3 regions of the Clostridium sardiniense genome follow, and region 3 is predicted to be linked to each of the others. Evidence: riboswitches for the same ligand, from Rfam matches in the RefSeq annotation. Region 3 holds a riboswitch; each other region holds the start of a gene.
The links. Region 3 has a riboswitch for cobalamin ahead of K5V21_RS14955 (ABC transporter substrate-binding protein). Riboswitches for the same ligand answer to the same signal wherever they lie in the genome.

Region 1 (5,455 bases), on a different contig from region 3:
ATAGATTTAATTTCTTCATTATTAAATAACATGTAAGTTGCAGCTTTTGCAGCAGCTGATGCACAAGAACCTGTTGTATAACCACACCTTAACTTCTTTCCGTCGCTTTCAACATACAAATCAAGCATTTTTATATCTTACCTTTCATAAAGCATGTACATAAGAGCATTAATAATTGCAGTTGCAACAGTACTTCCACCTTTTCTTCCTTTAACTCTTATATAAGGTATCCCTAAAGTTTCTAGACCTTCTTTACTTTCAGCTGCTCCAACAAATCCTACTGGAACTGCAATTATAAGCTTTGGTTTTGCATTTCCACTCTCTATAAGCTCCCTTAATTTAAAAAGTGCTGTCGGTGCATTACCAAATACAAATATATCAACACCTTCACTAGAAGCTAATTCCACTCCAGCCATTGAACGTGTTATTCCTCTTTCTTTTGATAATTTATGTACTTCATCTAAATTAACATAGCATATTCCTTCTGAATTTAGTGCATTTAAAGCTCTCTTATTTATTCCTGATAAAATCATGTTAGTATCAGTATACAATTTAGCTCCATTTTTAAATATTTCTTTAGCAGCATATATTGCACCTTCACTTATTTCTAATAAGTTTTTATACTCAAAATCAGCGGTTGTATGTATAACTCTTTTTACTACAAGTAACTCTTCATCAGTGAAGTTATGTTCTCCAAGTTCACTACCTATAATTTCAAAACTTTTTTTTTCTATTCCCATTGGATCTTTTATATAGTTCATAATTCCTGTTAGAGAATCTATGTATCCTCTAACATTCACCTACTTTCTAAAATAAATTTTATTTTTCATAATTAATTATTTCTTTTAAGAAATTAATATTTCCTAAAAAATTAATATGAGGATACCCAGCTATAGTATTATTTTTCTTATACCCACATACCCATTCACTTTTATTTCCTAAATAATTCTCTTTGCTTATATTATATACTGTCTCTTCTTCTAAATTAACTTTTGATTTATGAAATTCATGACAATTAATTGTGTATAAATTTCCATTGTTATGTAGAGTTAGCTTGGAGTATCCAAATCTTTGAAGTCTCTTTGTCATCTCAGTATTTCCTTTAAAGAATCCTACCATCTTAGTCTCATCTATGCTTTCAGTAAGATACATAAGCCCTCCACATTCAGCAAAACATCTAAGTCCATTATCAAGTGCATCTTTTATACTTTTTCTCATAGACTTATTTTTTGAAAGTTCTTCTTTAAAAATTTCTGGATATCCACCCCCTAAGTATAGAAAATCTAGACCTTTAGGAAGTTCTTTATCATTTAAAGGACTAAAGTATACAACATCTCCAATACTTTTTAATAACTCTATATTCTCTTCATAATAAAAATTAAATGCCTTATCTAACGCAATACCTATTTTTATATTTTTATTTTTTAAGTTGTATTCTATACTTTTTGCTTTATATTCTTTAAATTCATCTATGAGACCTTCAAGGTCTACATAATTCTCTAATAACGAACTTGCATAATCTATTTTTTCTTTAAGGTTTGATACTTCAACACTTTGAACTAATCCAAGATGCCTACTTTTTAAATTTAAATTTTCATCCTTTGGTATATATCCAAATACCTTTACATCACAGTTTTTTTCTATAGCAGATTTTAGCATAGTGTAATAGCTAGTACTTATAGAATTTAAAACTACCCCAATAATATTTGCTTTCTTAAAATCTTTTAATCCATTTATTTCGGCACATAAAGTAACACTTTGAGCTCCTGGAGTAATTACAAGTAAAATTGGCATGTCATTAAGTTCTTTTGAAACATGATATGTTGATCCAAAAGTATCTATTCCCTTACCATCATAAAGACCCATGACCCCTTCAATTACTCCTAAATCTCCATTTCCTCTTGAATAAGTATCCTTCATGCCATCTTTACCCATTAGAAATATATCTAAGTTTCTTGAAGGTTTCTTAGTTATAAATTTATGAAAGGCGCTATCTATATAATCAGGCCCAACTTTAAATCCTTGTACCTCAAACCCTTTTCTCATTAAAGAATTCATTAAAGCTAAAGTAAAGGTAGTTTTACCACCGCCACTTCTATTAGAGGCAATAATTAAAGATTTCATATACCTTCCTCCTTATTTATCTCTTGCTTATTTTCTTAATTTCTTAGTTTCCCCACATCCTAAATATGTATCATTTTTCATATCATCTATATGATCTATATATATTTTTCTAAAAGCTTCCACTTCTCCTAGCCCATGTACATGCGCTTCTACTTCAAGCCCTTTACTTTCTAGTATTGTCTTCCATGAATCCTCTTCATCTGATGCCATATCATTCTTAACATGATCCCCTGCAACAACCATTAGCGGTACTAATTTCACCTTTTTTATATTATTTCTTTCAATTCTCTTTAATACGCTATCTAAAGTTGGGTAGCCTTCTACAGTTCCAACAAATGCTCTTTCATGTCCTTCATCATATAGCATTGTTTGAAGAGCGCCATAAACAGCATTAGAATAATGGGCACTACCATGTCCAAATAAAACTACAGCTTCTTCTTCATCACATTCTAATAATTCTTTTATGCTTTCTATGAATATTGTATAATCATTTGGAAGTTCTTCTTCTCCTTGATAGAAAAATATTGGTCTTCCAAATTTCATAGTATCGAAATGCTTTTCAAATCTAACTACATTTCCCTTTACATAATCATATTCCTCTCCAGGTATCATGTGAATAGGTTGAACTAAAACTTCATTGTATCCTAAATCTTTTAATTTCTCTAAAACTATCTCTGGTGTGTCAACTTCTATGTTATGGACTCTTTTTAACTTATTTATTATCATATGAGATGTAAAACATCTAAATATATCATATCCTTTAAATTTATCTTTTATTTCTGTTTCGATCTTTTCAATTGAATTTTCTAATGCATCTAAATAACTCGTTCCAAAACTAACTACTAATATTGCCTTTTTCATAATTCACCTCTAAAAATTTCTTGTTTTATCTAAATAATGGGAATAATTAAAAAAGCACTTCTATCCCTAAGGATAAAAGTGCTTTATATACACAAAAAAACAAGATAGGATTAAAAAAATCCATCAAAATTTTATCTATTGTACTTCCCTCCGAAGAATAGCTAACAAATTTTAGGCAGGTTTCCTGACTTAAGGGTCATCCTTGCTTAATCCTTCCCAATATATATTAGTGGTTTCTTTTAAGCTCGTCTCCTTTTACAGTAGCGGGGGCTGTAATGGAATTTCACCATTTTCCCTTTTAATAATTTTAAAAAATTATTCACCTAAAACTAAATTATTTAATTTTACTATTTCTTATTTTTTAATTATATATTATATCTGTTTTTTATTCAATAAATATATTTTCTAATTCTTAGCTAAAAGTTCTAAGCTTTCTCCTTTATCCTTCTCATTTTTATCTTTTAATAAAAATGAAGCAAAAAAACCTATTAGAAGAAGTACTGCGGCTATAAAGAAAGCATAATTAAATCCATGAACTAACGCCATAGCATTATCATTTAAATTTGTTACTCCCTGTATTCCGTCTAAATAATTATTTTTCTTTGTTGTCATCAAGCTAACAAATAAAGATGATCCCATAGCAGCCGCTATTTGTTGAAGAGTATTTATAACAGCTGTTCCATGAGGATATTGTATTGGCTTTAGTTGATTTAAACTATTTGTCTGCGATGAAGTCATAACAAGTGGCATGCCAATATTAAGTATGCATAACAATATAATTACATTTGTACAACTTGTATTTATATTAACTCTTGATAATAAATAAAATGAAACTGTCAAAATAATAAATCCAAAAGCAACTAATTTTTTCGCACCAAATTTATCATATAAATGTCCTGTTATTATAGATACAAAGGCGTTTATTAAGCCAGCTGGTAATATAGCTAATCCAACTTGGAATGGTGACATATTATATAATCCTTCTAAATACATCGGCATAACAACTAATGTTTCAAATAGAGTCATCATAGACACCATAACAAATATTACACCAAGTCCATATGTTGAAGATTTAAATACTCTTAAATCAAGCATTGGCTCTTCTAATTTAAACTGTCTTAATGAGAATAAGATTAATGATAGAATTCCTATTAAGAAAAATACTAATGTCTTACTAAAATTATTATTTCCTAAAGTACTAAAGCCTACTATAATTCCTCCAAAGCCTAATGTTGATAAAATTATTGATATTACATCTATTTTAGGTTTTGTTATTTCTGTAACTTTTTCTAAATATCTATATCCAAGTATAATTGCTAATATTGCTAATGGAATTTCCACGATAAATAAATATCTCCATGATAATTTTTGAATTATAATACCTGATAAAGTAGGCGCTATTGACGGTGCAAATAATATTACAAAAAGTCCAAGTCCAACAGCTGCGCCACGTTTTTCTGGTGGATTTATAACAACTATTGTATTCATCATTATTGGTACAAACATTCCTGTTCCAGATGCTTGTATTAATCTACCTAAAAGTAATATTGTAAAGTTTGGTGCTGTAGCCGCTATTATAGTTCCTAATAAAAACAATGACATTGCTACTATATACAGTTGCTTTAAAGTAAATCTTTGAATTAAAAAAGCAGTAACTGGAACTAATATCCCTATAACTAAAAGATATCCTGTACTTAACCATTGAACAGTTTGTGCACTTATATTAAACTCTTCCATAAGTTTTGGAAGTGCTACATTTATTATTGTCTCATTCAACAAGGCCATGAACCCTCCAAATAGTAATACTGCCATAACCTTAAATATTTTTTCTTTTGATTGCATTTTCTAAACCTCTTTCTTTAATTAGACCAGTCTATATAATTTTTCCAAAAAAATATTATTAAATAAAATATATAAAGATTATTATAATCTTAAAAAGTTTTATAATAATCTTTATTCTAATAGAATTTTATTTTATATAGCTATTTATAATCATCTTTATTTTATCAGCAACAAGTAAAAGTGAACTATTATCTTTTTTAGTAAGAGACATTACTATTGCTCCCTCTATCATTATCTGTATTATTCTACTTATTTCTTTTGAATCATTTTCTGATATTCCAAGTTCTAATAATCTTTTATAATATAAAGATTCCCATTCTAAAAATGTATCCATACAAGCTTCTCTAAGAATTTCATTGGTCTGTGAAGCTTCTAATGCCAAAAGACTAACTGTTACTCCTTTGACTACTTCTTCTCTATCTACTATATCAGCTACATTTAAGATAACTTTTTGTATGCCTTCAATAGGGTTATTACTTAAATAAAGATTTTCTTTAATCTCTTCTTTTATATTGTTTTTAACTACTTTTATAGCTTCCAATGCTAACTCTTCCTTACCCTTTGGAAAATAATAATAAAGTGATCCTTTTGGTGCTTTACTTACCTTTAATATCGAATTTAATCCAGT
Region 2 (5,455 bases), on a different contig from region 3:
TACCTCACCTTTTTTTATCTCCATGTCAATCCCATTTAATGCATTAGTTCCATCAGGATATTTGTAATGAAGACCCTCTAATTTAATTATATTTTCATACATTTTTATCTTCTCCTCCTATGTCTTCTAATACTTTAACATTAATGCAATCACTAGCAAAATCACATTTATAACTATTGCTGCAATATATATCTTTCCACTCTTTTTATATGGTTCTTGGAGTACAGTAAGCTCTCCATCATATCCTCTTGATTCTAATGATATGTATAGATCATTTGCCCTTTTAAAGGAACGAATAAAAAGTGTAGATGCAAGTGCACCTAAAGAACGATATCCTGATCTTAAATTCACATACCCAAGTCTTGAGTTTTGAGCCGTAAACATAGTATTTGCTGTATCTAGAAGTATAAAAATAAACTTATATACAAGTCCCATCATTTCTATCATAAGCTTTGGTACTTTAAGCTTTTCAAGTACTGAAAGTATATCAACCATTGGTGTACTTAATGATAAAAAGTACAGACATGATACTGAACCTAAAACTTTAAAGAACAGTCCTAAAGCCTTATATAATCCATACTTTGACACCCCTATAAATGTATTAAACATATGTACTGAAAATAAAAACATATTAGGATCTTTAGAAAAATTAACAGTTATAGTAAGTACTCCAATAATTAAAAATGCCATTGGTACTAATAAAAGCTTAAAATAAACTTTTTTAGGAGTGCCACTAAATTTTAGTGTGGCAACTCCCATAATTAAAAATACAGCTATTGATACTGGTAGCCTGTCTGCAAAAAGACAAACTATTAGAGTAAGTATTGCAAATACAAACTTCTCCATTGGGTTTATCTTTTTTAGTTTTGATGAATAGGCATACTTATCAATATTTATCATTTATTTTCTCCATCTAATCTCTTTCTTTTTCCCTTAAAGTATCCAAGACCAAATCCTATAACTCCAGCACCAATTGCAGCTTGAAGTGCAAATAATAAACTTTCTATTTCTCCACTTTTAGGCTCAAATATTGGAGCAAACCAAGGTTCATAGTCCTTATCTATTTGAGTTATAGCAGCTTCTGCTGCATCATCTGATCCACCAAACTCTCCATCTTTTGCAATGAAAAATGGAACTATTGCAAGTGCTACAACTATTAATATAAGTATAATATTAGTCTTTAGACTGCTTGTCTTTTCTTTCTTTTCTACATTATTACTCAAATTAAATTCCCTCCTTTGATAGGATGTTAAGATCCATTAAATCTTCTTTATCATAAGCTGCTATTGCATTAAATATTACAACAGTTAATATACCTTCACTTATAGCTAGAGGTATTTGTGTTACTGCAAATATACCCATAAATTTAATTATAGACGCCATAGCACCACCTGCTTCTGATGGGAATGCAATTCCAAGTTGTATTGAAGTAGTCATATAGGTTGCTAAATCACCAAGTGCAGCTGCAAGGAATATTCCAAGCCATCTTGGTCCATTTAATTTTTTAACTAATTTATAAATTCCATATGATACAAATGGTCCAACTACCGCCATTGAGAATGTGTTTGCGCCAAGAGTTGTAAGTCCTCCATGTGCTAAAAGTATTGCTTGGAATAAAAGTACTATAAGCCCTAAAACAGTCATAGCAGTAGGTCCAAATAAGATTGCACCTAGACCTACACCAGTTGGATGTGAACAACTTCCAGTTACTGATGGTAATTTTAATGCAGATAAAACAAATGCAAATGCTCCTGCCATTGCAAGTAATATCTTAAGACGAGGGTTTGCACTTATTGTCTTCTTAATTGAGAATATACCGAAAATTACAAATGGAATAGTAAATGCTCCCCATTCTATACACCATTTTGGTTGAAGGAATCCTTCCATAATGTGCATAGCTGATGCCTTAGTTGGTATAAATAATATCATTAATGTGATACCAACAAAAAGTTGAATTCTTTTTGACATATTTGACATAATATAAATCCGCTCCTTAAATATAATAGATTATAAATTGTTAATACTGCTCTCTAAATTATCTTTTTTAAAGTCAGGACACTTTAAGTAAACCCAATAAAATTGCATATAAAAAAGCCTCTTGACACAAAATCAAGAGGCTCGATGAATTTCAAAAAACATAATTTATTCATAAGCAAAGCACCCCCTATATCCCGTAGAGTTTGTGATCTTTTAAAAATAGGCAGGTCTTCTGGCTCAAGTATCAACACCTATTGTAGCCTTCCCAGAGAATAATCCAGTGGCATAGTTTACAATAAGCTCCTCTATTACAGCGGCGGGACCGCGTGGGATTCAAACCCACTTCCCTTTTAATCTTCAAATATATTAATATTTGTTAAACCTATTTTCAAATTTTCAATTTTTCCTAAACTCATTGTACATTATTTAACAATCCTGTACAAGTTAAATACCCAAAAATTTCAGGTATTTATTTAATTTAAATATATTTTATACACAAAACTATCCCCAAGTATCATTTTTTTAATAACACTCAGGGATAATATTACAATATTTTATTCACAAACCTTACCAGGATTTAAAATATTCTTAGGGTCAAAAGTTAACTTGATTCCTCTCATGATACCAATTAATTCATCACTTAATGATTCATTTAAGTATCCTTTCTTAGCGAATCCAATTCCATGTTCTCCTGATACTTGTCCTTTTAATTCTTTTGCTCTGTCATACATGCATTGCATAACTTTTTGAAGTTTTTCATGCCAAGTCTTTTCATCTAATGCATCTCTTAATAGATAAATATGAAGATTACCATCTCCGGCATGTCCAAAACTCTTAATTCTAATATCATATTCTTTTTCTAATTTATGAGTGTACTTAACAAATTCAGCAACTCTATTTCTTGGTACAACTACGTCAACTTCATCCATTTCAGTAGTTGATGCCTTTATTGCTTCTAGGAATGCTCCTCTTGCAGACCAGATTGATTCTTGTCTTTCTTCTGTATCTGATATGAATGCATCTATAGCACCTTCTTTAAGGCATATATCTGCAACCTTTTCATAATCCTTTTCTATTTCTTCTCTTGAATTTCCATCAAAAGTTAAAAGTAAGTATGCATCTGAAGTGTGGTCTGGGAATTTCTTTCCTAGATATTCTTCTGCTGCAACTATTGCTTCTTTTTGCATAAACTCAATAGCTGTTGGTATTGCTTTTGATTTAATTATTTTAGGAACTGTTTCTATTGCAGTTTCTAAATTTTCAAAAGGAACAAGTAAGCTAATTGCCTTTTTAGGTAATGGTAATAGTTTAAGTGTAGCTTTTGTTATTATTGCTAAAGTACCTTCAGCACCTACAACTAAATCTTTAAGGCTATATCCTGAACTATTTTTAACAACCTTACCACCTAAATTCATTACATGTCCATTAGGTAATACAACTTCTAATCCTCTTACATAATCTCTAGTTACTCCGTACTTAACAGCTCTCATACCACCGGCATTTGTACTAATATTACCACCAATAGTAGCTGTTTTTTCTCCTGGATCTGGTGGGTAGAATAAATCATTTTCTTCTACAAACTTTGCAATTTCCATTAATAACACACCAGGTTCTACAGTTAGTGTTAAGTTTTCTTCATCAAGTTCTAGTATCTTATTCATACCACTTAAATCTAAAACTATTCCTTTGTGAAGTGCAACAGCTGCACCAACTAGTCCTGTTCCTGAACCTCTTGCAGTTACTGGGATATTGTGTTCATAAGCATACTTCATTATTTCTGATACTTCTTCTGTATTAGCAACCTTAACTACTATATCAGGAAGCTGTTTTATAGAACCTAATTCATCATGACTATAATCTTCATTTATGTTTTCTCCATAAAATACTCTATCCTCATCATTAATTATCTTTTCTATATCTTTTATAGTATTTTCTGAAACTTTGCTGTAACTCATGACTATTCCCCCTTATTTCCTTTTATTTCTTCTATTAATTTTGGAACTATTTCATATATATCTCCAACTATTCCGTAGTGAGATACTTTAAATATTGGAGCCTTTTCATCTTTATTTATTGAGAAGATATAATCTGAGTTATTCATACCTGCTGTAAATTGTACTGCCCCAGATACACCACAAGTTATTATAAGTTTTGGTCTTACTGTTCTACCACTTAATCCAACTTGCTTTTTAGCATCTTCCCATCCAGCTTCTATTAATGGTCTAGTTACTGCAAGTTCTCCACCTAATAGATCTGCAAGTTCTTTTATCATTTCCATATCTTTTTCTGATTTTACAGCTCTACCTGCAACTACTAATACCTCAGCTTCTGATATGCTATGTTCTTTTTCTTTAGCTACAACTTCTTTTACTTCTATATTAGAAGCTAATTTAGAAGAATCTATATCACAGATTGTTAATGTACCGCTACCCTCTTCATTTCTTTCAGGTGCTGACATTACTTTATATCTAACTGTTGCAAGTTGTGGTCTTGAATTTGGAGTGACTATTTGAGCCATTATATTACCACCAAATGCTGGTCTTATTTGTACTAAATCTGTATTATCTTTTATATCTAGTATTGTACAGTCTGCTGTTAACCCAGTTCTACATCTTGCAGCAACCCTTGGAGCTAATGATCTACCAACTGTTGTTGCGCCAACAAGAAGCACAGCTGGTTTAACCTTCTTTATAAAGTCATCAATTACTGCTGCATATGGTTCTATTCTAAAGTTTTCAAGTTCTTCTTTGTCATATACCATTACTTCATCTACACCATAGTGTAATAATTCTCCTGCTTTTTCTTCTATGTTACTTCCTATGAATATACAATAAACCTTTTGGTTTACTTTATCTGCAAGTTCTCTTGCCTTACCTATTAATTCAAATGTAACTGGATGTATATCTCCATCTACGTGATCTACGTATACAGCTACTCCATTCCATTTGCTTTTATCTATCTTAACGACTTCTTCCTCTATGTATTCTATAGCCCCTTTAGGACCTTTTCTCACACACATTTTGCACATTTTACAACTTGCATTTATTTCAAGTTTTCCGTCCTTCTCTTCTAAAGCACCAAATGGACAAATCTTTATAATTTCTTCTATATTGCCTACTTTATCTTGGTTTATTACTAACTTTGCCATAACTTACTCCCCCTTAAATAAACTTTAATTCCTTTAATCTTTTAGTCATTTTTTCACTTATCTCATCTGAACTACCTGTCCACATTTCGTGGTCATCATTTGATTCTGGTGGGAATATTCTTTCAACTTGAGTAGGAGATCCATTTAATCCATACTTCTTCTCATTTTTATCCTCAAAATCTTGTAAAGATATCATTCTTATTTCTCTATCTTTAGATTCTCTACTTCTCTTATAAGAAGGTAGTCTTGGTTCAAATATATCCTTCTCTACTGTTATAAGACATGGATACTTAATATCTACTATTTCTAGTGTATTTGGCATATCCATTT
Region 3 (5,455 bases):
TATACATTGGGTTACTATCTTTATGTATTACTGCATCTACTTCATATACTTCTTTTATCAGTTTCGGTGTTAAAACCTTACTAGGCTCTCCATTACTAACGACTTCCCCATCATGCATAACATATAATTTATCACAATAAGCTGTAGCTAAATTCAAATCATGAAGTGCTACAATAACTGTAATGCCTAATGATTTTACAACATTCAATATCTGAAGTTGATGCTTTATATCTAAATGGTTAGTAGGTTCATCTAATATAAGTAAGTCCACCTTTTGAGCAAGTACACGTGCTAAAAGAACCCTTTGCTTCTCTCCTCCTGATAGATTAGAAAAACTTCTTTCATAATATTCTAACATATTTACCTTTTCTAATGAATCTTTAACAATTTTATAGTCCTCAGATGAATCTCCCTCTAAAAAATTCTTATGAGGTGTCCTTCCCATAAGTACTATATCTTTAACCTTTATATCAAAGGATATATTATTAAATTGCCCTAACACTCCAAGTTCTTTTGCTACATTTTTAGGAGATATTTTTGATAAGTCTTCACCATTAAGATACATAGCTCCTGATTTCGGTTTATATATTCTATAAATAGTCTTTAATAAAGTTGACTTACCACTTCCATTAGGCCCTATAATCCCAACAAAATATCCTTTTTCTATATTAATGGATACATCTTTAACTATATCCCTTCCACCTAATTCTACATTTAAATTTTCTGTATTTAACTTCATAAAGACTACCTCTCTCCAAAAGTATAAGTACGTTTTATCATTATATACATAAAGAATGGTGCACCTATTATAGCTGTTATTATCCCTATAGGCATCTCCATATTCTTTAATATAATTCTAGCCAAAACATCAGCCCATACTAAAAATATTGCCCCAATTAGCATAGCTACAGGTAAATTTATCTTATGATTAGTTCCAACTAAGCTTCTTGTAATATGTGGTATCACAAGTCCAATAAATCCAATAATACCACAACTAGCAACTAAGACACCTGTAATAATAGACACTACAACAAGATAAATCTTTCTATACTTATGAAGGTCTATTCCAAGTGTTATAGAAGCTTCATCTCCTAAAAGCATTGTATTCATTACTCTAAATTGAGTTATAAAAAATAATGTACCAAGAGCTACTACTAAGAATGGTATTAAAAGATTTTCCCACTTAGCACCTGTTAAACTTCCCATAGTCCATTCTGTAGCTATACGTACCGCTCCATTATCATTAGTCATATATATCATTAGACTAGAAAATGCTGTACATATAAGATTAACTACTATTCCAGATAAAATCAGCTTAACTGGGGTAATCCTTCCACCTATACTTGAAAGCCTAAATACCATAATTGATGCAATCAAAGCTCCCAAAAATGCAGAAAATGCTACTGAAAAATAGTTACTTGATATAGTTGTCACGCTTGAAGCCATAAGCATAGCAAATGTAGCACCAAGTGTTCCCCCTGATGATATTCCAAGTATATATGGATCTGCCAATGGATTTTGAACAGTTCCTTGCATAACAACTCCACATAATGCAAGTCCCATACCAACAATTACACCAAGTAATACTCTTGGTAATCTTATCTGCCATACAATATCAATCAAAGATGAATCTACACCACTTTCTAAACCATGAATGCCTAAAACTTTATGCGTGATTATTGTATAAACATCTCCAGCAGGTATTTTAACAGATCCAATAGAGACTGATAATATTATAGTTACTAAAAGCAAAAAAACTAAGCCTATTAATATTACAAAATTCTTTTTAAACAAATTCACTTTAAACCATCTCTCACTCATCTATTTGTAAAGTTCAGGATATAATTCTTTAGAGTATTGTTCTATAGCATCAACTACTCTTACTCCACCTGCCCATGTTTCTGCAAGACCTGTTACAACTATGTTATTATCTTTAACTGCAGTTACATTTTTAAGTGCTTTATTATCAGTAAATACTTTTGCAAGCTCTTTACTGTTACTCTCTTTTCCATCTCCAGAATGGATGTATATAATAGCATCTGGATTTGCTGCTACTATTCCTTCTGTACTAATAGTTCCTGACTTATCTTCAATATTAACTGCTCCAGCTTTTTCTACCATATCGCTAACTAAATCATTTTTTCCATATACTCTAAATTGTCCTTCTTTACTCTCTTCTAGTATTAAAACTTTCTTTTTATCCTTTAATTTAGATGTTTTATCCTCTATAGTTTTTAATCTATCTTTTAAATTCTTTACATACTCATTTGTCTTATCTTGAATATTGAATATTAATCCTATATCATTTATATCTTTATATAGATTATCTACAGTAAAGTTTCCAACAGTTTTTACTGTATTTCTTTGAACAAGAGTATTAACTCCTCTATCCTGCCATTCCTTAACATCTCCTAGTTCTTTAGGTGCAAATACACTCTTCCATCCAAATATTAAATCTGGTTTAAGTGATAAAACTTGCTCTTTTGTAGGGTATTTGTCTGATAAAACCTTTACTTTACTATACTGATCTTTTAATCTACCTAATATTGGATTATCAAGATAACAAGTTCCAACTAATTTATCACCTAATCCTAAATCAAGCATAAGTTCAGTAGCTGTTTGATTTGTAGTTACAACTCTCTCTGGTGCTTTATCAAAAGTTTCTTTTATTTCATTTCCTGCAAAGTCATATGTTGTTATCGTTACTGGATAATGTGAATCTCCATTACTTTTATCTTCTGAGGTACTACTATTCCCCTTTGCCTCCTCCTTCTTATTGCTTCCTCCACAAGCCACTAATGACATTGTTAAAGTTAAAGCCATAAGTATTACTATTAGCTTTTTTAATCCCTTATTCTTCATTTGATCTCTTCCTTCCATACCTTAAGCTTTTATATTTATTTTAATTAAAAAAACTCTTTAACTACTCATAGTTAAAGAGTCATAGTATACAAATAAAAAATACTTAGTATAAAAAATGACCTCTCTCTATACTCCGTAGAGATACTTCAAAGATAGGCAGGTCTTCTGACTTAAGTATCATCATTTTCTAAAAAGCCTTCCCATAATTACATAGTGGCATAAAATTTAGAAAACTACTCTATTACAGCGGCGGGACCGTGTGGGATTCTCACCCATTACTTCCCTTTTAATCGATGTATATATCTTAACTATATACTCGAACCTATCTTTTATTATTTTAGAGTATTTCTATGTCAAAACTACTCTAATTTTATATTATTTTGTCAATCTTTGATTTATGTTAACATAGTTTTAATATTAATGTCAATGTACATACTTGCTATATTTACTGTATCTATATTTGCTATATTTTATATACATAAAAATATTCCTATAATCACTTGTCCTTCTTACCGAATTTTCCATAAAAAAGTAATCCCAAAATATCTGATATACGTCCAAAAACACTTCCAAGAATTAATGATATTATAACCGCACTCCAATTACCTCCAGTTCCAAAAGTACTACAAGCACCTAAAAACGCCCCTGGTATAAATTCTAAAGGTCTTGTCTTTGCTTGAATACACATTACAAATGAAAAAAATCCTGTAAGTATATATGACCAAATTGAACCTTCAAGATAACTTGATCCAAGTATTATGCACATTGCCCAAACTACACCTGAAATATTTGCAAAAATAGATTTTTTAAGTCCTACAAATTTGCCACCTGATGCAAAATAACTTGTAAATCCTATAAATCCAACCCATGTTATAAGCCCCAAAGCATCACTAACAAAAGCCCAAACACCAGACAATACACCTACACTTATGGCTACTGCCGTCATTACATCCATGATATTCCTCCTAAGTTTATAAAATTATAAGTTCAAATAAATAATATTTATTATAATCAAATATACATTCAAAATTATATCATATTTTTTATAATTCAATTAAATTTTTAGAGAAATAATCTTTTAAAACAGGACCTAGACTTAAGTCTAGGTCCTAACAAGTTCATATATTACTTTCTCATTTCAATTAATATAAAATGTGAATCTGTCTTTGATTTTATAGATATATCTTCTTCAATGATTTCCATAGCATCTTTTTCATTCACTTTAATATTATTTATTATAGAATTTCCTTCTATTTGTACAAGATATACTTGTCTTCCAGCTTCAACTTTAAATTCTATCTCTTTTCCTTCTTCTAAAAATAAAGTATACATATTAACATCTTGATTTATTTTTATAGCAGCCTTACCTTCCATAGATGATACCATGTGTAAAAACTTATTTTTTCTATCATCAAAATTAAATTCAAAATCTCCATACTGTGGTTTTAATCCTTGCTTATCTGGAATTATCCATATTTGAAGCAGTCTTAACATCTCATCTGATAAATTATGTTCACTGTGATAAACTCCTGTTCCAGCACTCATATATTGCATATTACCTCTTGATAGAGTTCTCTTATTCCCCATACTATCTCCATGAGTTAATTCTCCTGATACTATATAAGTTACAATCTCCATATTTTCATGTGGATGTGTATCAAAACCTTTTCCAGCTTCTATTAGGTCATCATTTAATACTCTAAGTGGTCCAAAATGCATATTATCTATATTAAAATATTCTGCAAAAGAAAAGTGAAATGAACTTTTAAGCCATCCTAAATTACTTTTCCCCATATTTTTATTCTCTAAATGCCTAATCATAATAATCTCTCCTTCTATAATTATATTTATCACTAATTAGTGATAAATGTATAAAAAAATTTATAGTTTTCTAATCTTACTTAATGTCTTTATTAATTGTTCCTTCTCTTCTTCATCTAATACACTAAATATATTCTTTATGTTTTCAAAGTGCTTTGGAAGAATACTCTCTATTATCTCTCTACCTTTCTCTGTTAGACTTATTAAAACTGCTCTACTATCTTCAGGATCTTTTAGTTTTTTAACAAAACCTTCCTTTTCTAGATTTTTAATTATAACAGTTATATTACCTGATGTAGTAAGTATACTGTCTATTATTTGGCATATCTTAAGGTCTCCTTTGCTATATAGAACTTCTAAAACTGCAAATTGTGATGCAGTTAATCCAGAAGGTCTTATAGTTTCATATGATAATTTATCTACCTTTTGATCAGCCCTACTTAGTGCAATTAAACTTGCTAAACTTAACCTTGTTTCTTTATCTCTTACAAATTTATTATCCATGATTAAAATTTATCACTAATTAGTGATATTGTCAAATATAATTTTAAAATAAGGTATTAATAGACTCTCTATTAATACCTTATTTCACATTATAATATTTTTTTATTTTCCCATAAATTCAGCGTATTGAGGTGTTGGCATTCCAAAACCTCCTGCGATCCCCATAAGATCTCCTGTTATAAATGATGAATCATCACTAGCAAAGAATACAACTGCCTTAGCTATATCATCTGGTTTACCCACTCTATTAAGCGGTACATGTCTTACA

Region 1: linked by a shared signal. The riboswitch ahead of K5V21_RS05915 (sirohydrochlorin cobaltochelatase) and the one ahead of K5V21_RS14955 (ABC transporter substrate-binding protein) in region 3 are both predicted to bind cobalamin.
Region 2: linked by a shared signal. The riboswitch ahead of K5V21_RS07860 (energy-coupling factor ABC transporter permease) and the one ahead of K5V21_RS14955 (ABC transporter substrate-binding protein) in region 3 are both predicted to bind cobalamin.

The regions. Positions count from the first base shown of each region.
Region 1 covers NZ_JAIKTU010000004.1:170,638-176,092, forward strand. The annotation lists gene cbiD (cobalt-precorrin-5B (C(1))-methyltransferase CbiD) at 1-128, opposite strand, end outside; gene K5V21_RS05905 (precorrin-8X methylmutase) at 138-761, opposite strand; gene K5V21_RS05910 (cobyrinate a,c-diamide synthase) at 820-2,124, opposite strand; gene K5V21_RS05915 (sirohydrochlorin cobaltochelatase) at 2,152-2,985, opposite strand; cobalamin riboswitch at 3,143-3,327, opposite strand; gene K5V21_RS05920 (MDR family MFS transporter) at 3,391-4,827, opposite strand; gene K5V21_RS05925 (TetR/AcrR family transcriptional regulator) at 4,955-5,455, opposite strand, start outside.
Region 2 covers NZ_JAIKTU010000005.1:232,614-238,068, forward strand. The annotation lists gene K5V21_RS07845 (ATP-binding cassette domain-containing protein) at 1-102, opposite strand, end outside; gene cbiQ (cobalt ECF transporter T component CbiQ) at 127-900, opposite strand; gene K5V21_RS07855 (energy-coupling factor ABC transporter substrate-binding protein) at 897-1,223, opposite strand; gene K5V21_RS07860 (energy-coupling factor ABC transporter permease) at 1,225-1,968, opposite strand; cobalamin riboswitch at 2,183-2,378, opposite strand; gene K5V21_RS07865 (FAD-binding oxidoreductase) at 2,532-3,932, opposite strand; gene K5V21_RS07870 (electron transfer flavoprotein subunit alpha) at 3,935-5,125, opposite strand; gene K5V21_RS07875 (electron transfer flavoprotein subunit beta/FixA family protein) at 5,139-5,455, opposite strand, start outside.
Region 3 covers NZ_JAIKTU010000013.1:34,635-40,089, forward strand. The annotation lists gene K5V21_RS14945 (ABC transporter ATP-binding protein) at 1-739, opposite strand, end outside; gene K5V21_RS14950 (FecCD family ABC transporter permease) at 745-1,800, opposite strand; gene K5V21_RS14955 (ABC transporter substrate-binding protein) at 1,822-2,862, opposite strand; cobalamin riboswitch at 3,001-3,203, opposite strand; gene K5V21_RS14960 (DUF1097 domain-containing protein) at 3,359-3,817, opposite strand; gene K5V21_RS14965 (pirin family protein) at 3,988-4,683, opposite strand; gene K5V21_RS14970 (MarR family winged helix-turn-helix transcriptional regulator) at 4,744-5,187, opposite strand; gene hdhA (7alpha-hydroxysteroid dehydrogenase) at 5,290-5,455, opposite strand, start outside.